Regions from separate parts of the Peribacillus sp. S4 genome, predicted to be linked through region 2. Evidence: predicted binding sites of a transcription regulator. Region 2 holds the regulator's gene; the other holds the start of a gene.
What was found. The regulator NrdR, encoded in region 2, represses ribonucleotide reductase genes. The targets are predictions, from matches to a motif close to AACACNATATATNGTGTT.
Positions count from the first base shown of each region.

Region 1: a site for NrdR is predicted at 4,360-4,377, ahead of ACJ9PY_RS17380 (vitamin B12-dependent ribonucleotide reductase). Genes of this name have one in related genera too.

Region 1 covers NZ_CP175708.1:3,664,515-3,672,600, forward strand. The annotation lists gene ACJ9PY_RS17365 (patatin-like phospholipase family protein) at 1-66, opposite strand, end outside; gene splB (spore photoproduct lyase) at 152-1,177, opposite strand; gene ACJ9PY_RS17375 (hypothetical protein) at 1,315-1,500, shown strand; gene ACJ9PY_RS17380 (vitamin B12-dependent ribonucleotide reductase) at 1,639-4,209, opposite strand; gene ACJ9PY_RS17385 (biotin/lipoate A/B protein ligase family protein) at 4,597-5,433, opposite strand; gene ACJ9PY_RS17390 (rhodanese-like domain-containing protein) at 5,635-6,018, shown strand; gene gcvPB (aminomethyl-transferring glycine dehydrogenase subunit GcvPB) at 6,157-7,614, opposite strand; gene gcvPA (aminomethyl-transferring glycine dehydrogenase subunit GcvPA) at 7,607-8,086, opposite strand, start outside.
Region 2 covers NZ_CP175708.1:4,044,527-4,052,612, reverse strand. The annotation lists gene polA (DNA polymerase I) at 1-386, shown strand, start outside; gene mutM (DNA-formamidopyrimidine glycosylase) at 406-1,236, shown strand; gene ytaF (sporulation membrane protein YtaF) at 1,316-1,948, shown strand; gene coaE (dephospho-CoA kinase) at 1,970-2,569, shown strand; gene ACJ9PY_RS19215 (glyceraldehyde-3-phosphate dehydrogenase) at 2,727-3,764, shown strand; gene speD (adenosylmethionine decarboxylase) at 4,119-4,499, shown strand; gene nrdR (transcriptional regulator NrdR) at 4,769-5,230, shown strand; gene ACJ9PY_RS19200 (replication initiation and membrane attachment family protein) at 5,295-6,707, shown strand; gene dnaI (primosomal protein DnaI) at 6,694-7,632, shown strand; gene ytxC (sporulation protein YtxC) at 7,754-8,086, shown strand, end outside.

The DNA of each region.
Region 1 (8,086 bases), 380 kb from region 2:
CTGCAGGGCTCCCACTAAACCATAGCCTTTAATCCCGCCTCCGGAAAAAACGCCGTCAATAATCATAGCTGCCCTCCCCTAATCCGGTCTTTACATTTCTAAGCAGGATTAGAGCGATTTATGACAGTTTCAAAAAGAAAATTGCCTTGATTCAGGTAAAATACTGAATTTCCGCTTTCGGGAAAAATTCCGCTATATACCCACGAATGGTCGTTTCCAGTTCTGCCGCTTCCTCGTTTTGATAAACATATTTACCAATTCCATATCGGCCCCATTTATATTTACGCTTCGTTTCGTCCAGTTCCAATTTTGTTTTCGGATAGTTTTTTTGAATCACTTTTTTTGCTGGACCAGTGAACCGATGCTGGATTAATTCGAAAGTCAAGTCAGGGATATCCACCCCTTTTAAGGCCTCACTCAACCGTTCGAATAATTCATGGTAGCCCTCCTTCCATGCTTCATGACGGTATATTGGAGCTACGATAAAACCCAGGGGATATCCGGCACCTGCCACTTTACGTGCCGCTTCCATCCTTTCTTCGAAGCTCGAAGTCCCGGGTTCGAAATTTTTTATCACATAACGTGAATTTATACTGAAGCGAAATCTCGTTTTTCCATTATGTTCAGCATCCAACAGATGATCGACATGATGGAATTTAGTGACGAACCTAAGAACCCCATATTCACTTTTCCCAAAATACTCTATGGCCCTTTTTAATGAATGTGTCAAATGATCAATTCCGACGATATCCGATGTACAGGCTGCCTCAAAACGGGTAATTTCAGGCTTTCTCTCATTTATATATTTTTCGGCTGCCTCGAAAATCTCGTCAAGATTCACATATGTCCGAATATATGGCTTTGATCCGAGTGTCGTCTGTAAATAACAATAGTGACAATGCCCCATGCACCCTGTAGCAAGAGGGATGGCATATTCAGCAGATGGCTTTGAAGAATCGAATTTCAATGTTTTTCTGATTCCTATCACGAGTGTCGATTTGGCGACACGATATTTTTGCAGATCATTTTCTCCAGGAAGATCCCTAATTTGGTTATGCGATGTGGTCTCACGGATTTCAATGTTCAAATCTTCGAATTTCTTCTTCAATTCCCGGCCAAGCGGGTATTCCAATGCCCTTGGCTCGATATATACTAACTGTGGCATAAATGGTTTCATTTCGATCTCCATTCTTTTTTCGATTTGTTCATACTTTCAATCGAACTACACAATCTAATTGATAAGGATAGTTTTTCTTTATTCTTTTATCCTCATGATTGTTTTTACTTGGAAATTCAAAATGAAGGAGATGCGATATGGCTAATAAACGAGACTTCTTGACAAATGGAATGGGAAAACAAACGATCACCGTTCAAACAGATAATAAATTTCCAAATCCAAGGAATATACCGGGAGACTCTGTCGATGAATTTTCAGTATTGAAAGATGGCAACCAATATCTAGCCGAAAAGGAAATAGGGCAGCAAAATGAAAATGGTTGATTGAACGTGAAAAGAAGACCGAATTTACGATTATTCGGTCTTCACCTATTGGTATATATCACTGCCCTGGATTAATGACTCTAAAAAAAGCCGTTAAGATAGCTTTGCAGCATACTTAACGACTTCCTTTGCATCAGCTTATAGCCCGCATTTCAATTGCGCTCCGCAATTCGTGCACGTATTGCATCCGCCCATTTCCTGAACTTCACCCTTACGGCATACGGGGCAAGTGTTACCCACTTCCGAACCAATTGTAACATTCGTCGAACGCAGCTCATTTATCGTATCGACCAATACAACTTTTTTCTTTTCTTCCACATTTGTCAATTCATCCATTTCAAGCTGCTCGTCCATTTGGTTTTCTTCCGCTTTGAGCGTAAGGACCTGACTGTCACGGCTGCCATCCACATATACCGTTCCGCCTTTTGCTCCGCCTTTGTATAGACGTTCATATACCTTTTCAACTTGTTCGACAGTATATCCTTTTGGGGCATTGACCGTCTTGCTGATCGAGCTGTCAATCCAGCGTTGAATGATGCATTGAACATCAGCATGTGCTTCTGGAGCTAATTCCATAGCGGAAATGAACCATTTTGGAAGCTCTTCTGTATCGGCTTCTGGATGGCGATCCAAGTATTCCTGTACAATGTCAGCCTTAACTTCAATGAATTTACCAAGACGGCCGCTGCGGAAATACGTGAAGGAGAAATATGGTTCAAGACCTGTTGATACCCCAACCATCGTTCCTGTACTTCCCGTAGGAGCCACTGTCAATAAATGAGAGTTACGGATACCATGTGCAGCAACACTTTCCCTGATATCTTCCGGCATTTTTTCCATAAATCCGGTTTGTGTGAAACGTGTTCTAAGCTCATTGGTTTCTTTGTCCGTTGACCCGATCAGGAACGGGAAACTGCCTTTTTCTTTAGCAAGTTCCACCGAAGCCCTGTAAGCTGTGGTCGCAATCGTTTCAAACACCTTGTCAACCAGGATATTTCCTTCTTCAGAGCCATATTCCGTTTCACAGTAGATCAACAGGTCATGCAGACCCATTACACCTAGTCCAACCCGTCGCTCGCCCAGTGCCTGTTTTTTGTTTTCATCCAAGAAATAAGGAGTTGCGTCAATGACATTGTCCTGCATGCGCACACCGACTTCAACTGTCTGCTTAAGTTTCTCGAAATTAACCGTTTTGCTTTCTTTATCAGCCATTTCAGCCAGATTGACAGCAGCAAGGTTACATACTGAATATGGAGCCAATGGCTGTTCTCCACAAGGGTTCGTGGCTACAACCTGTTGACCGTATGCTTTGGCATTCGTCATTTCATTTGCATTATCGATAAAGAAAATACCTGGTTCAGCAGAATATGTTGCACAAATGTTTATTAAGTTCCAAAGCTCTTTAGCCCGGATTTTACGGTAAACACGGACTTTATGACCCATTTTCTCCCATTCGCGAACATCGCCGACATTATGCCATTCTTTATTGTAAATGGCCATTTCTTCGGCATTATAGCTTTCAACATCAGGAAAACGCAATTCATATTCCGCATCTTGTTCAGCCGCTTCCATAAATTCCTTGGTCAGGCAAATGGAGATATTGGCTCCAGTCAAGAAATCCGAATTATGGACACTGTATGTTCCGCCTGTACGGATCTTTTCCTCTGCATCCCTAATGATTTTCTCGCTGAACCCGCCTTGGCCAGGAATCTCCTTATAATTGATGATCCCTTGATACATAGCCGTTTCCTGTTCCGTGTGCGGCGTGAATTTCAATTTATCCGTGGCATATTTCTTGATGGCTTCATCTTTGGTGTTTTCCACTAGGTAACGCAAAATCCTTGGATTTTGCATTTTGGAAATGATGAACTCTGCAATATCGGGATGCCAATCAGCAAGCATGATCATTTGCGCGCCTCGTCTGCTGCCGCCCTGTTCAACAAGATGCGTCAGTTTTGCAATATCGTCAAGCCATGACACTGAACCCGAGGATTTTCCATTCACCCCTTTTGCCAGAGTGTTTCTTGGACGCAGTGTCGATCCGTTCGTACCCACTCCGCCGCCGCGGCTCATGATTTCCATCACTTGTTTCCTATGTTCTGAAATACCTTCACGTGAATCCGGTACGAATGGCATTACATAGCAGTTGAAATAAGTAACATCCGTATTGGAACCTGCACCGTATAATACTCGGCCTGCCGGGACGAAATTAAGGTTCTTTAATTCTTCATAGAATTTATTGAACCATTCCGTTCTTTTTTCTTCCGTGGTTTCCACTGATGCCAATCCCGTTGCATTACGTTTCGCAATTTGTTCATAGTATATTTCAAGAGGCTTTTCGATTATATCCAACGGACGGTTTACAATTCCCGTCTCAACTTCTTCCGGATTATCCAATACGCCACGGAATTCTTCATCCACCAATACCTTGGCTTTTTTGGTTTCCCAATCAATTTCAACGATGTAACCGAGACCCCTTGCTGGGAATTTCGGATCTTCCTTAATCGTCAACACGACGAAATCGCCTGCCGAGAGTGTGATTTTTTCAGTATCCTTAAAAGAATAGCGGTCAAGCATGACTAGACGGGACACTCCCTTATGCGCCATTTTCATATCAGCAGTTACAGGGTGAACCTGGGGAAATAAAGAAATATCCTTATTCAACCTTTCTAGATCAACCTTTAAAGCTTCTTTTATTACAACCGACATAATTCCCTCTCCTTTATATGTTTCATGATCCGTTCTTGCTGCCGCAAAAATCCTTATGTAGCCTTACATGTCCGTTTCGCTTAACAAGTACCCTAAATTTATCATAGCGAAACTCAAAAATCAACATATAGTGTCGCATTAAATATTTCAACTACTATATATTGTGTTTGTTTTGAATAACTTTTAATTTTGTCAAACGTTAAATCAATTAATATAGTTAGCAAAAGGGAGGAAAATGTCGATTTATAATAATTTTTCATCAGATTTCAATTAATTTGGACCTTGCTTTTTCCCCATCCCTTTTAGGGCTTATCCCTGCAAGGGATGTGTTATTCGGTCAAACAAATCTGAAAAAACTTTTTATTATCCACTCTAATTATGCTTCCTCTATCTCATGAAATTCCATTCATCGCTTTCATATTTGCTTTCTGCAATTGCCTTCACTTCCAGCAATTGCTTTTCGGTGAGGACATATGGCTCTAAATCGACCGAAAGTCCTTCGGCAAAACCTTTTTCGAAAGCTTCTTTCGCTTCAGGGATGGTTATCTTTCTCCCGGCAATGTCATTCATGGCCACAGCTTTGTTTTTTAAGTTTTTTTGCATTCTCTCTTTAACCCTGTCATTTGAGAATTTAAATACGCTAAAGAGCTTATCATCATCAAGCTCAAGCAAAATGGACCCGTGCTGAAGGATGACGCCTTTTTGCCTGGTTTGAGCGCTGCCAGCGACCTTCCTGCCCTCAACGACCAGTTCATACCAGCTAGGTGCATCAAAGCAGACGGAAGACCTGGGCGATTTTAAAGCCGCTTTTTCCTGTTCGCTTCGAGGCACGGCAAAATAAGCATCCAATCCAAGATTCCTGAACCCCATCAATATTCCTTCAGAAATGACACGATAAGCTTCAGTAACGGTTGTTGGCATTCCCGGATAGGATTCTGGAACGATTACACTATAAGTCAATTCATGTTCGTGCAGTACCGCTCGTCCTCCTGTCGGCCTGCGAACAAAACCAAGGCCCTGCCTTTTGACCTCTTCCAGATCAATCTCCGCTTCTGCCTTTTGAAAATAACCGATCGACAATGTCGCTGGATCCCAGCCGTAAAAGCGTATGATCGGCGGAATTTCCCCTTTGCTTTGCCAGTTTAACAGGGCTTCGTCCAGCGCCATATTAAAAGCCGGTGAACAATACCCCGAATCTATAAAACCCCATTTTTCTTTAGTCATCCTTACCCCTCGTTTCGATAGACGTTTTTCAATCCCCCACAAAAAACTCACATGTAGTAGTTTAACAGACTTTAACACTCTAAAAAAGAAAGTGCTATCAAGTCATGAAGAATTTGATGAAAATTCTTTTTGATTATTGGGTAAAGCAATTATATAATAAAGATTGTCTGTATTCGTTAAGGTAGAAGGGAGTTTTTATGTTTGGAAATATTATATACACTGCTCATCATCCTCGGAGTGGTTATTGCGTATTCACTTTTTAATTGGTACCGCCAGCGTAAAATCGTTAAAACACTAACACAGGACGAATTTATCGCCAACTACAGAAAAGTGCAGCTAATTGATGTGCGGGAACCGAATGATTTCGAAAATGGTCATATCTTAGGCGCAAGAAACATCCCTATGACTCAAATGAAAACCCGCTTGGTCGAAATTAGGCCGGACAAGCCTGTATATTTGTACGCTCAAAGCGAAATCATCAGCGGCAGAGCTGCAGCCATGCTATACAAAAAGGGCTACAGGGAACTTTTTCACTTAAAGGGCGGTTTCAAGATGTGGACCGGGAAAATCAAAGCAAAGAAATAAGACCCATCTCGGCATGGGCTCTTTTTAATTCCATAGCTCAAGTAAAAGAAAGTCAACAGTTGGACTTTAATGGAATCTTACATAAACATGAAAAATCCCCGCCGGAAGGCAGGGATTTTTTTCGTGTAAGCTACTAATCTAGGCTTGATAACGCAAAATGGGTTTTCTTGCAGCAAGAGTTTCATCAAGCCGCTTTATAACGGTTGTATGCGGAGCTTCCTGAACGATTTCCGGAGTTTCTTCCGCTTCCTTGGCAATCTGGATCATCGCATCGATGAACGCATCCAGCGTTTCTTTTGACTCGGTTTCAGTCGGTTCTATCATCATTCCTTCTTCCACGTTCAACGGGAAGTAAATGGTTGGAGGATGATACCCGAAATCCAGCAATCTTTTAGCTATATCGAGAGTCCTTACCCCCAATTTCTTTTGCCGGCGTCCGCTTAATACGAATTCATGCTTACAATGACGATTATATGGTAAGTCAAAATAAGGTTCCAACTTGCGCATCATATAATTGGCATTGATGACCGCGTTCTCTGTGACGGCTTTAAGGCCATCAGGACCCATTGAACGAATGTACGTATATGCCCTCACGTTTATTCCGAAATTACCATAATAAGGTTTTACCCTGCCAATGGATTGCGGACGATCATAATCAAGGACGAATTGCTCGCCTTGCTTGACTATAAGAGGTTTAGGCAAGTAAGGAATCAAGTCGGACTTCACACCTACAGGACCAGAACCCGGGCCGCCGCCTCCATGCGGGCCTGTAAATGTTTTATGGAGATTTAAATGAACCACATCAAAGCCCATGTCACCCGGTCGTGCTTTTGATAGGACTGCATTCAGATTCGCTCCATCATAATAAAGCTTCCCACCTGCGTCATGGACAAGTTGTGCCATTTCCAAAATATTTTCTTCAAACAATCCCAATGTATTGGGGTTCGTCAGCATCAAGGCCGCCGTATCAGGTCCGACAACACGTTTTAAATCTTCAAGGTCGACTAACCCATTTTCATCGGACTTCACTGTAATCGTTTCTAGTCCGGCAACAGTGGCAGAGGCAGGATTCGTACCATGGGCCGAATCAGGTACAATCACTTTCGTCCGTTCTGTATCGCCATTCGCTTCGTGAAAAGCGCGAATCATCATCAATCCTGTCCATTCACCGTGGGCACCTGCTGCAGGCTGTAATGTCACTTGGTCCATCCCGGTGATTTCCGTTAAGTGTTCCTGCAAATCAAATAATAGTCCCAATGCTCCTTGTACAGTAGCGGGATCTTGATATGGATGGATATGGGCAAAACCGTTGAAACGTGCCACATTTTCATTTATTTTCGGATTATATTTCATCGTGCATGAACCCAGCGGATAAAAACCCGAATCCACCCCATGATTCCGTTTGGAAAGTGCAGTATAGTGACGCATGATATCCAGTTCGGACACCTCAGGAAGCTTTGCCTCTTCTTCACGGATGTAGTCGGCAGGAAGAATTTCTTCGAGCGGAATAGTTGCAACATCCATTTCTGGCAGACTGTACCCGATCCGGCCGGAAGTACTGATTTCAAAAATGAGTGATTGATCTTGATTATTCATGTTGATCCCCCAATTCCTGCGCAAGTGCATCAATTTCTTCTTTTGTTCTTAGTTCAGTTACCGCAACCAGCATATGGTCTTTCAATTCAGGATAAACCGTCCCTAAATCGAAGCCGCCGATCATCCCTTTTTCAAAAAGGTTTTTATTGACCTCTGAAAACGGAGCAGGCAGTTTAATGACAAATTCATTAAACGAAGGACCGTCGAATATCACTTCCACCCCTTTGGCCATAATTGCTTTTTTCGCATAATGTGCTTTTTGAATATTTTGCACGGCCATTTCTTTGACACCCTTTTTCCCAAGCGCGGTCATTGCAACAGAAGCGGCCAAGGCATTCAAAGCTTGATTGGAACAAATGTTGGATGTGGCTTTGTCACGGCGAATGTGCTGTTCACGAGCTTGAAGCGTCAGGACAAACCCTCTTTTTCCATTCTCATCGACCGTTTGACCGACGAGTCTGCCCGGAACTTT
Region 2 (8,086 bases):
ATATGGAAGAAAGCATACATGAGGCCCGTCAAAAAGGATATAGCACGACTCTGATGCAAAGAAGGCGATATATACCTGAGATAACAAGCAGGAATTTCAACATCAGGAGTTTTGCAGAACGGACAGCGATGAACACGCCGATTCAAGGCAGTGCCGCTGATATCATCAAGCTTGCCATGATCAACATGAATAAACGCCTGAAAAAGGAGGGGCTCAAAACGAGAATGCTTCTACAGGTTCATGATGAATTGATTTTTGAAACCCCTCCTGAGGAACTCGAAATCCTTAAAGTGATCGTTCCGGAGGAAATGGAAAATGCCATTGAATTGAACGTGCCCCTTAAAGTGGATTATGCTTTCGGGCCAACATGGTTTGATGCCAAATAATAAAAGATAGGTGATTGCAATGCCAGAACTTCCAGAAGTGGAAACAGTCAGAAGAACGTTAGAGCAGCTCGTACTCGGAAAAGAGATCAAGGAAGTGTCCGTTTTCTGGCCAAAGATCATTAAAGCGCCTGAGCCTGTCGAACAGTTTCAGGATGCCTTAAGGGGGCAGACGATTTCTGCAATAGGCCGTCGGGGCAAGTTCCTCATTTTCACCTTGGATGATTATTCGCTGGTTTCGCATTTAAGAATGGAAGGGAAATACGGCGTTCATCCAAAAGAAGAGCCGTATGATAAGCATACCCATGTGATCTTCACTTTCACTGATGGCAGTGAACTTCGGTACAGGGATGTCCGGAAATTCGGAACGATGCATCTATTTGCCAAAGGGGAAGAATTTGAACAGTTGCCCCTGTTACACTTAGGGCCTGAACCGTTATCCGAAGATTTTACTGTCGAAGGTCTTCGTGCGAAGTTGGCAAGAACCAACAGGAAAATCAAGCCCGTTCTCCTTGATCAAACCGTTGTCGTCGGGATTGGGAATATATATGTGGACGAGTCGTTATTCCGTTCCGGTATCCATCCGGAGAGAATGGCATCTTCACTCTCGTTGCAGGAAATCGAAACGTTGCATGCTGAAATCATTGCGACGTTAGGTGAAGCTGTGGAAAAAGGCGGAAGCACGATTCGTTCATACATTAATTCCCAAGGGCAAATCGGCATGTTTCAGTTGGAACTGAATGTTTATGGAAGAAAAGGCGAGAACTGCAAAACATGCGGCACGCCACTTGAAAAACTGGTTGTTGCAGGACGCGGCACACATATTTGCCCGTCATGCCAGCCGCTAAAATAGGTCATGTTTATTCAAACACATCGGATGGGCTCCTTCCATATACTAGGGTAGCAACGAGTAGGGAAGGAGTAATATTCCGATGTGGCTACAAATTATTTTTCTCGCTTTTGCAGTTAGTATTGACGGATTTGGCGTCGGTTTGACATTCGGTATGCGGAAGATGAAAATCCCCTTAAGGTCAATAGCGGTCATCTCATTTTGTTCTGCATTGAGTTTAGGTATAGCGATGGTCATCGGACAATTCATCAGTCAGCTCATATCTATCGGGGCGGCTGAAAAAACAGGCGGCATCATCCTCATTTTTCTTGGTGCCTGGATGGTATACCAGTATTTTAAGCCTGAAAAGGATTTGAAAGATGATAGATATCATGAAAAGATCATCTTTAATTTTGAAATTAAATCACTTGGGGTAGTCATTAATATTTTACAAAAACCATTGAATGCCGATTTTGATAAATCAGGTACGATAACAGGCGTTGAAGCGCTTGTTCTGGGGTTTGCACTTTCGCTGGATGCGTTCGGGGCCGGAGTTGGAGCGGCTATGATCGGGATTTCACCGATCATCCTCGCAGGGTGCATCGCTGTTATGAGTTCGATTTTCATTTGGAGCGGAATTCAAAGCGGAAAATTGCTTTCAAATAATAAAGTTGTTCAGCATTTGACCTTTCTCCCAGGTGTATTATTGATCATCATCGGTTTATTCAAGTTATGATAAGGTAAAAAGGGGGAGCTTATGGGACAAATCATCGGAATCACCGGAGGCATTGCCAGTGGGAAAAGCACCGTCAGCCTCTATTTACAGGAACTCGGATTCACGATTGTCGATGCAGATCTGGCTTCCCGTGCTGTCGTTGAGCCAGGTGAAGAAGCCTATCACCAAGTTGTGAAAGCATTTGGAGAAGATATCTTATTGACGGATGGGAATATAGATCGCGTAAAGCTTGGGTCGATCATATTTAATGATCAAGAAAAGAGATTGCTGTTGAATGGCATCGTGCATCCTGCCGTCAGGAATTGGATGCGGCTGAAAACGGAAGCGGCACTATCATCAGGAGAAGAAACGGTGTTCATGGATATTCCACTCCTATTCGAAAGCAAGCTGACATTCATGGTGGATAAGACGCTTTTGATCTATGTGGATGAGCAAGTACAATTGAAGCGATTAATGAATAGGAATGGTCTTTCGGAGGCGGAGGCACTTGCCAGGATCAATTCGCAAATGCCCTTGGCCGATAAAAAGGCCTTAGCGGATGCTGTCATCGATAATAATGGTGACATTAATGAAACGAAGCGGCAAGTGAAGGCCATACTTAGCGAATGGTATGTCATATAATCATGATAAAAAGAAGAAACCGCCCGGTTTCTTCTTTTTATGTTGAAAAAATAAAACAATCCGCATTTTTATTAGCACAATTCCTCTGAATTATGTTATACTAATTACATGTGAAAGGTAATAAGTATAACACTAATATTTCTGGAGGGTCCGAACAATGAATTCAAGAATAGCGATTAACGGATTTGGGAGAATTGGAAGAATGGTTTTCCGAAAAGCCATATTAGACGAGAGTTTGGACATTGTTGCCATAAATGCAAGCTATCCAGCTGAAACTTTAGCACACTTACTAAAATATGATACGATACATGGTAAATTCGACGGTATCATTATAGCTGAAGATGATTCACTAGTAGTGAATGGCCGCCAAGTAAAACTAATAAATAACCGCGATCCAAAGCTATTGCCTTGGAAAGAGATGAACATAGATATTGTAATTGAAGCCACTGGCAAATTCAATGATCGTTCTAAAGCGGCTCTTCATTTAGACGCAGGAGCAAAAAGAGTAATATTATCAGCCCCGGGTAAAAATGAAGACGTTACCATTGTAATGGGAGTGAATCAGGAGGTGCTGGAAATTGACAAGCATTTCGTCATATCCAATGCATCTTGTACAACGAACTGCCTTGGACCTGTTGCAAAAGTGCTTGATGAAAAATTCGGCATAAACAACGGTTTAATGACAACGATACATTCTTATACAAATGATCAAAATAATATCGATAACCCGCACAAAGACTTGAGACGTGCCCGTGCCGCTGCGGAAAGCATGATTCCTACGACTACAGGAGCAGCAAAAGCCATCTCACTAGTGTTGCCGCAATTAAAAGGCAAGCTTCATGGAATGGCGATACGCGTACCGACACCAAACGTATCTTTAGTCGATCTTGTTGTGGATTTAAACCGTGATGTCACGATTGAAGAAGTGAACCAAGCCTTCATCGATGCTTCAGAAAATGAACTCAAAGGAATCATGGAATTCACGATGGAACCTTTAGTTTCCAGTGATTTCAAAACGAATCCACACTCTGCAATCATCGATGGATTGACAACGATGATGATCGGTGACAGGAAAGTGAAGGTCCTTGCTTGGTATGATAATGAGTGGGGTTACTCCAACCGTGTAGTGGACCTTGTAAAATTGGTTGGCTCCGAGTTGAAAAAAATGTCCGAAGTCGAATTATCAGTAAAATAAAATGTAAAAACCCGAGCCTGCTAAAATTTTTTAGCAGGCTATTTTTCATGCAGTGATCCATCAAATCCCGGCTGGTATGGCACTGAATAAACAAAAGACGGAATTTACTCCACATTGGAACCTACGCTATATCCCCATTACATATAAAGTTTATCTTTCCAAAAATTCAATTTGGAGTTGCAAAAAAAATTCAAACCATATATACTATGAATCGTGAACTTCTTCAAAACGGTTTGCATGATGGCTACTTAAAGGGTTAGGACCTCTTTGGACTAACTTTCCCCCGTGGTAGTTATCAGAACTTATTTTTAAATCATGGTAAGGGGGAAGCTTAATATGGAAACAGCTTACACTATGGAAACAATGGGTAGACATGTCATTTCTGAACTTTGGGGTTGTGACTTTGAAAAACTGAACAATATCGATTTAATTGAAAAGATTTTTGTTGACGCTGCTTTGAAATCAGGTGCAGAGGTACGAGAAGTTGCCTTTCACAAATTTGCTCCACAAGGAGTCAGCGGGGTTGTCATCATTTCTGAATCACACTTAACGATTCACAGTTTTCCAGAACACGGCTATGCGAGCATTGATGTCTATACATGCGGTAACTTGGATCCGAATATTGCGGCAGATTATATTGCAGAAGCTTTGAATGCGCAAACACGTGAAAACATAGAATTACCACGTGGATTAGGTCCTGTACAAATGAAAAAAGCCAATATAAGTGCCCTATAAAAAAATGTATACACAGAGATGCCATGGGTGCATCTCTTTTTTAATGCAATGAATCGGCAGTCTGATTCACTTTATTGGAGAGGATTGCCTTGTAGCACAATGCCCTTGGCAACGGTGCTTCAACGGCAGAACAAAAAGTGCCTGCTGCCGGAAGTTACACTTTTTACTTGTACTGTCCGTTCCTTTTAATATAAGATTAAGATAGAGAAGTAATTCCTTGGGGAACATTTAGATAGGGGAGTCCTACATAAAATACGGAGCTGATAATGATGAAATGCCCATCATGTCAATATAACGGAACAAGAGTGCTCGATTCCAGGCCAGTCGATGAAAGTAAATCGATTCGACGACGCCGTGAATGTGAGGCATGTGGTTTTCGATTCACGACATTTGAAAAGGTGGAGGAAACACCGCTTATTGTAGTGAAAAAGGGCGGGACACGTGAAGAGTTCAGTCGTGATAAAATCCTGCGTGGCTTAATCAGGGCTTGCGAAAAACGTCCGGTTCCCTTGAAAGAACTAGAGCAAATTACCAGTTATGTAGAAAAAGAACTACGCAACCAGGGCATATCGGAAGTGAAAAGCGACAGTGTCGGCGAAATGGTAATGGACAAGCTGGCAGAAGTCGATGAGGTTGCCTATGTAAGGTTCGCATCCGTCTATCGACAATTTAAAGATATCAATGTCTTTATTGATGAACTGAAAGATTTAATAAATAAAGAAAGAAAGTAGAGCTGAAGATTCACTTTGGCTCTTTTTTCACTACATCTTTTGAAAGGTTTGAATGGAGATGTCAATGCATTGGCAAGAATTGCTCCCAGCTGATTCATATTTGGTCTCATCTGCGGGGCTGCTTCATGATTATGATCGGAAAATACTTACCCGACTATATCAACCTCTTATTGGACCTATCTGCATTAGCCTATATATGACGTTATGGAGTGAGTTGGAGGAAAACAGGCTATGGTCGGAAACCTCCTCGCATTATCAATTAATGAATACCATCGGCCTTAAGTTAGGTGATATTTACGAAGCACGCCTTTTACTTGAAGGAATCGGCCTGTTGAATGTATATAAGAAATCGAAAAATGAAACGAAGGAATTCATTTATGAGTTAAACCCGCCGCTTTCACCCCAGCAGTTTTTCACGGATGGAATGCTGAATATTTACTTATACAAAAAAATCGGTAAAGCTCAATTCAACCGGTTAAAGAGGTTCTTTTGTGATGACCATATCTTAACCGATCAATATGAAGGTGTGACTAAATCTTTTGCGGAAGTATTTTCATCAGACCATCTGGACTCTTTATATGTAACGGATGAAGCGAAAAACGAATGGAAACCGGTGCCTGAACAGCAATACATCGATCGGGCGGAAGGCGTTGAGCCATCGGGGTTTGATGACTTATTCGATTTTGACCTTTTATTTGCCGGGATGAAATCCTCGATCGTGCCGAAAAAGGCTTTTACTCCTAAAATAAAAAGTACGATTGCCAAACTCGCTTTTTTATATGGCATTGATCCGCTGGAAATGCAAAAACTAGTAATGGATGCCGTTTCATTGGATGATGAGATTGATGAGGAATTGCTTAGAAAGGCGGCAAGGGACTGGTACCAGATCGAACGGCAGGCCGATATGCCTTCCCTTGTCAATCGGGTGCAGCCAATTCGTGAACGGACACAAAAAGAAGAACCGAAAACAAAGGAACAAGAGTTAATCCGTCATTTGGAGACGATTTCCCCGAGGGAGCGGCTGATGCAATTGTCTGGCGGTGCAGAGCCGTCAAGCGGTGATTTGAAAGTGGTTGAGGGCGTGATGATCAACCAAAAGCTGAATCCGGGTGTCGTCAATGTCTTGATTGAATATGTCATGCTCAAAACGGATATGAAGTTCACGAAGGGTTATGTGGAAAAGCTGGCAGGCCATTGGGCAAGGCTAAAGGTCTCAACAGTCGTCGAGGCGATGGAACTGGCCAAAAATGAACATAGGAAATATCAGGACTGGGCTCAAGGAAGCAGGAATGCTGCGAAGGGCAGCCGGAAAAAGGCGATACGGGAAGAAGTGGTTCCTGAGTGGCTTGAGAAAAAAGAAGAAGCACAGCAGGAGCAGAATGAGGATCAGCCTGAATTGGATGCCCAAAAACGCGAACTTCTGGAGAAATGGAAGCTGTGGAAAGCGGGAGGTGAAATGAACGATGGAAAAGATTAATAGGTCCCTTAATAAATTGGCCAATACAAATCAATTTCAACAGCGTTATGAAAAGCTGAAACAGGAGATTTTTGAAAACGAACAAGTGCGGTTATTCATGAATGCCAACAGCTCGACGGTCACGAAGGAAATGATTGATAAAAACTTGGGGAAGCTTTATGAGTTCACTTCACAGAGCAATAAGTGTGATAAATGTCCGAGCTTGGATGGCTGCATCAATATGATGCAAGGGTATTATCCTAAATTGGTGGTGCAAGGAAAAGCCCTGAACCTGCATTATGAAGTCTGCCCGAGGAAATTGGCAGAGGATGAAAAGCGGAAACGGGAAAAGCTGATCCGCAGCCTGTATGTACCGAAGGATATTTTAAAGGCCAGCATTGAAGATTTTACCCAAACGGATAATGAAAACAAACGCTTGTCTGTCCTAAGTAAAGCGATGTCGTTCATTATGGAATATGAGCCGGGTAAAAGGCAAAAAGGCTTGTATATATATGGGAAATTCGGTGTTGGGAAAACGTACTTATTAGGTGCTATCGCCAATGAACTTGCAAAAAGGCAAATTTCCTCCCTTATAGTCTATGTACCTGACTATTTGAGGGAACTTAAGGGATCGATAGGTGATAATACGGTCAATGAAAAAATTGAAATGGTGAAAACGGCACCTATCCTCATGCTTGATGATATTGGAGCGGAATCCATGACGAGCTGGGGACGCGATGAGGTTTTTGGTCCGATTTTGCAATTTAGGATGCTGGAAAACCTGCCGACATTTTTCACTTCGAATTTTGATATGAATGGCCTGGAGAACCACCTGACCTTTTCACAGCGCGGTGAGAAAGAAGAAGTGAAGGCGGCCCGGGTACTGGAAAGAATTCAATATTTAGCCGAGCCGGTCAAGCTTGATGGCGTGAATCGGAGAAGATGAAGAAAAGTGGTCTCTTAATGGAGGTCACTTTTTTCTTCTTACAAGGCCCATCCTACTTCTAAACACGTCCCCATCCCCATATACATGAAAAAAGAAGCAAGGGGGAAGGGGGGATGTCGTAGTGCAAATTTTGTTTCAAAACGATTCAGAGGCAATGAAATTACTGAATTTCGTTTCTGTCCATCCACTGGGGGCAGAATTTCAAGCATATATTCGATTTATTCCGCAACAAGGCATGCACGTGGATATAACGGAATCTTCAGGTGATGAATGGCTAATTCTGCTTCGTGATGCATTCCATTCTTTTTTATTGGAAGAAAAGACGCTTCCTGTTCTGGAGCAAATTATAGTCGGTAAATTTTTTTATAGGGAACGGGAAGAAATTGAAGCCATCATTGAAATTGCATCATCCATCATCGAGGCGGAAAGAGCCAGGAATCAAGATGGAGCATTC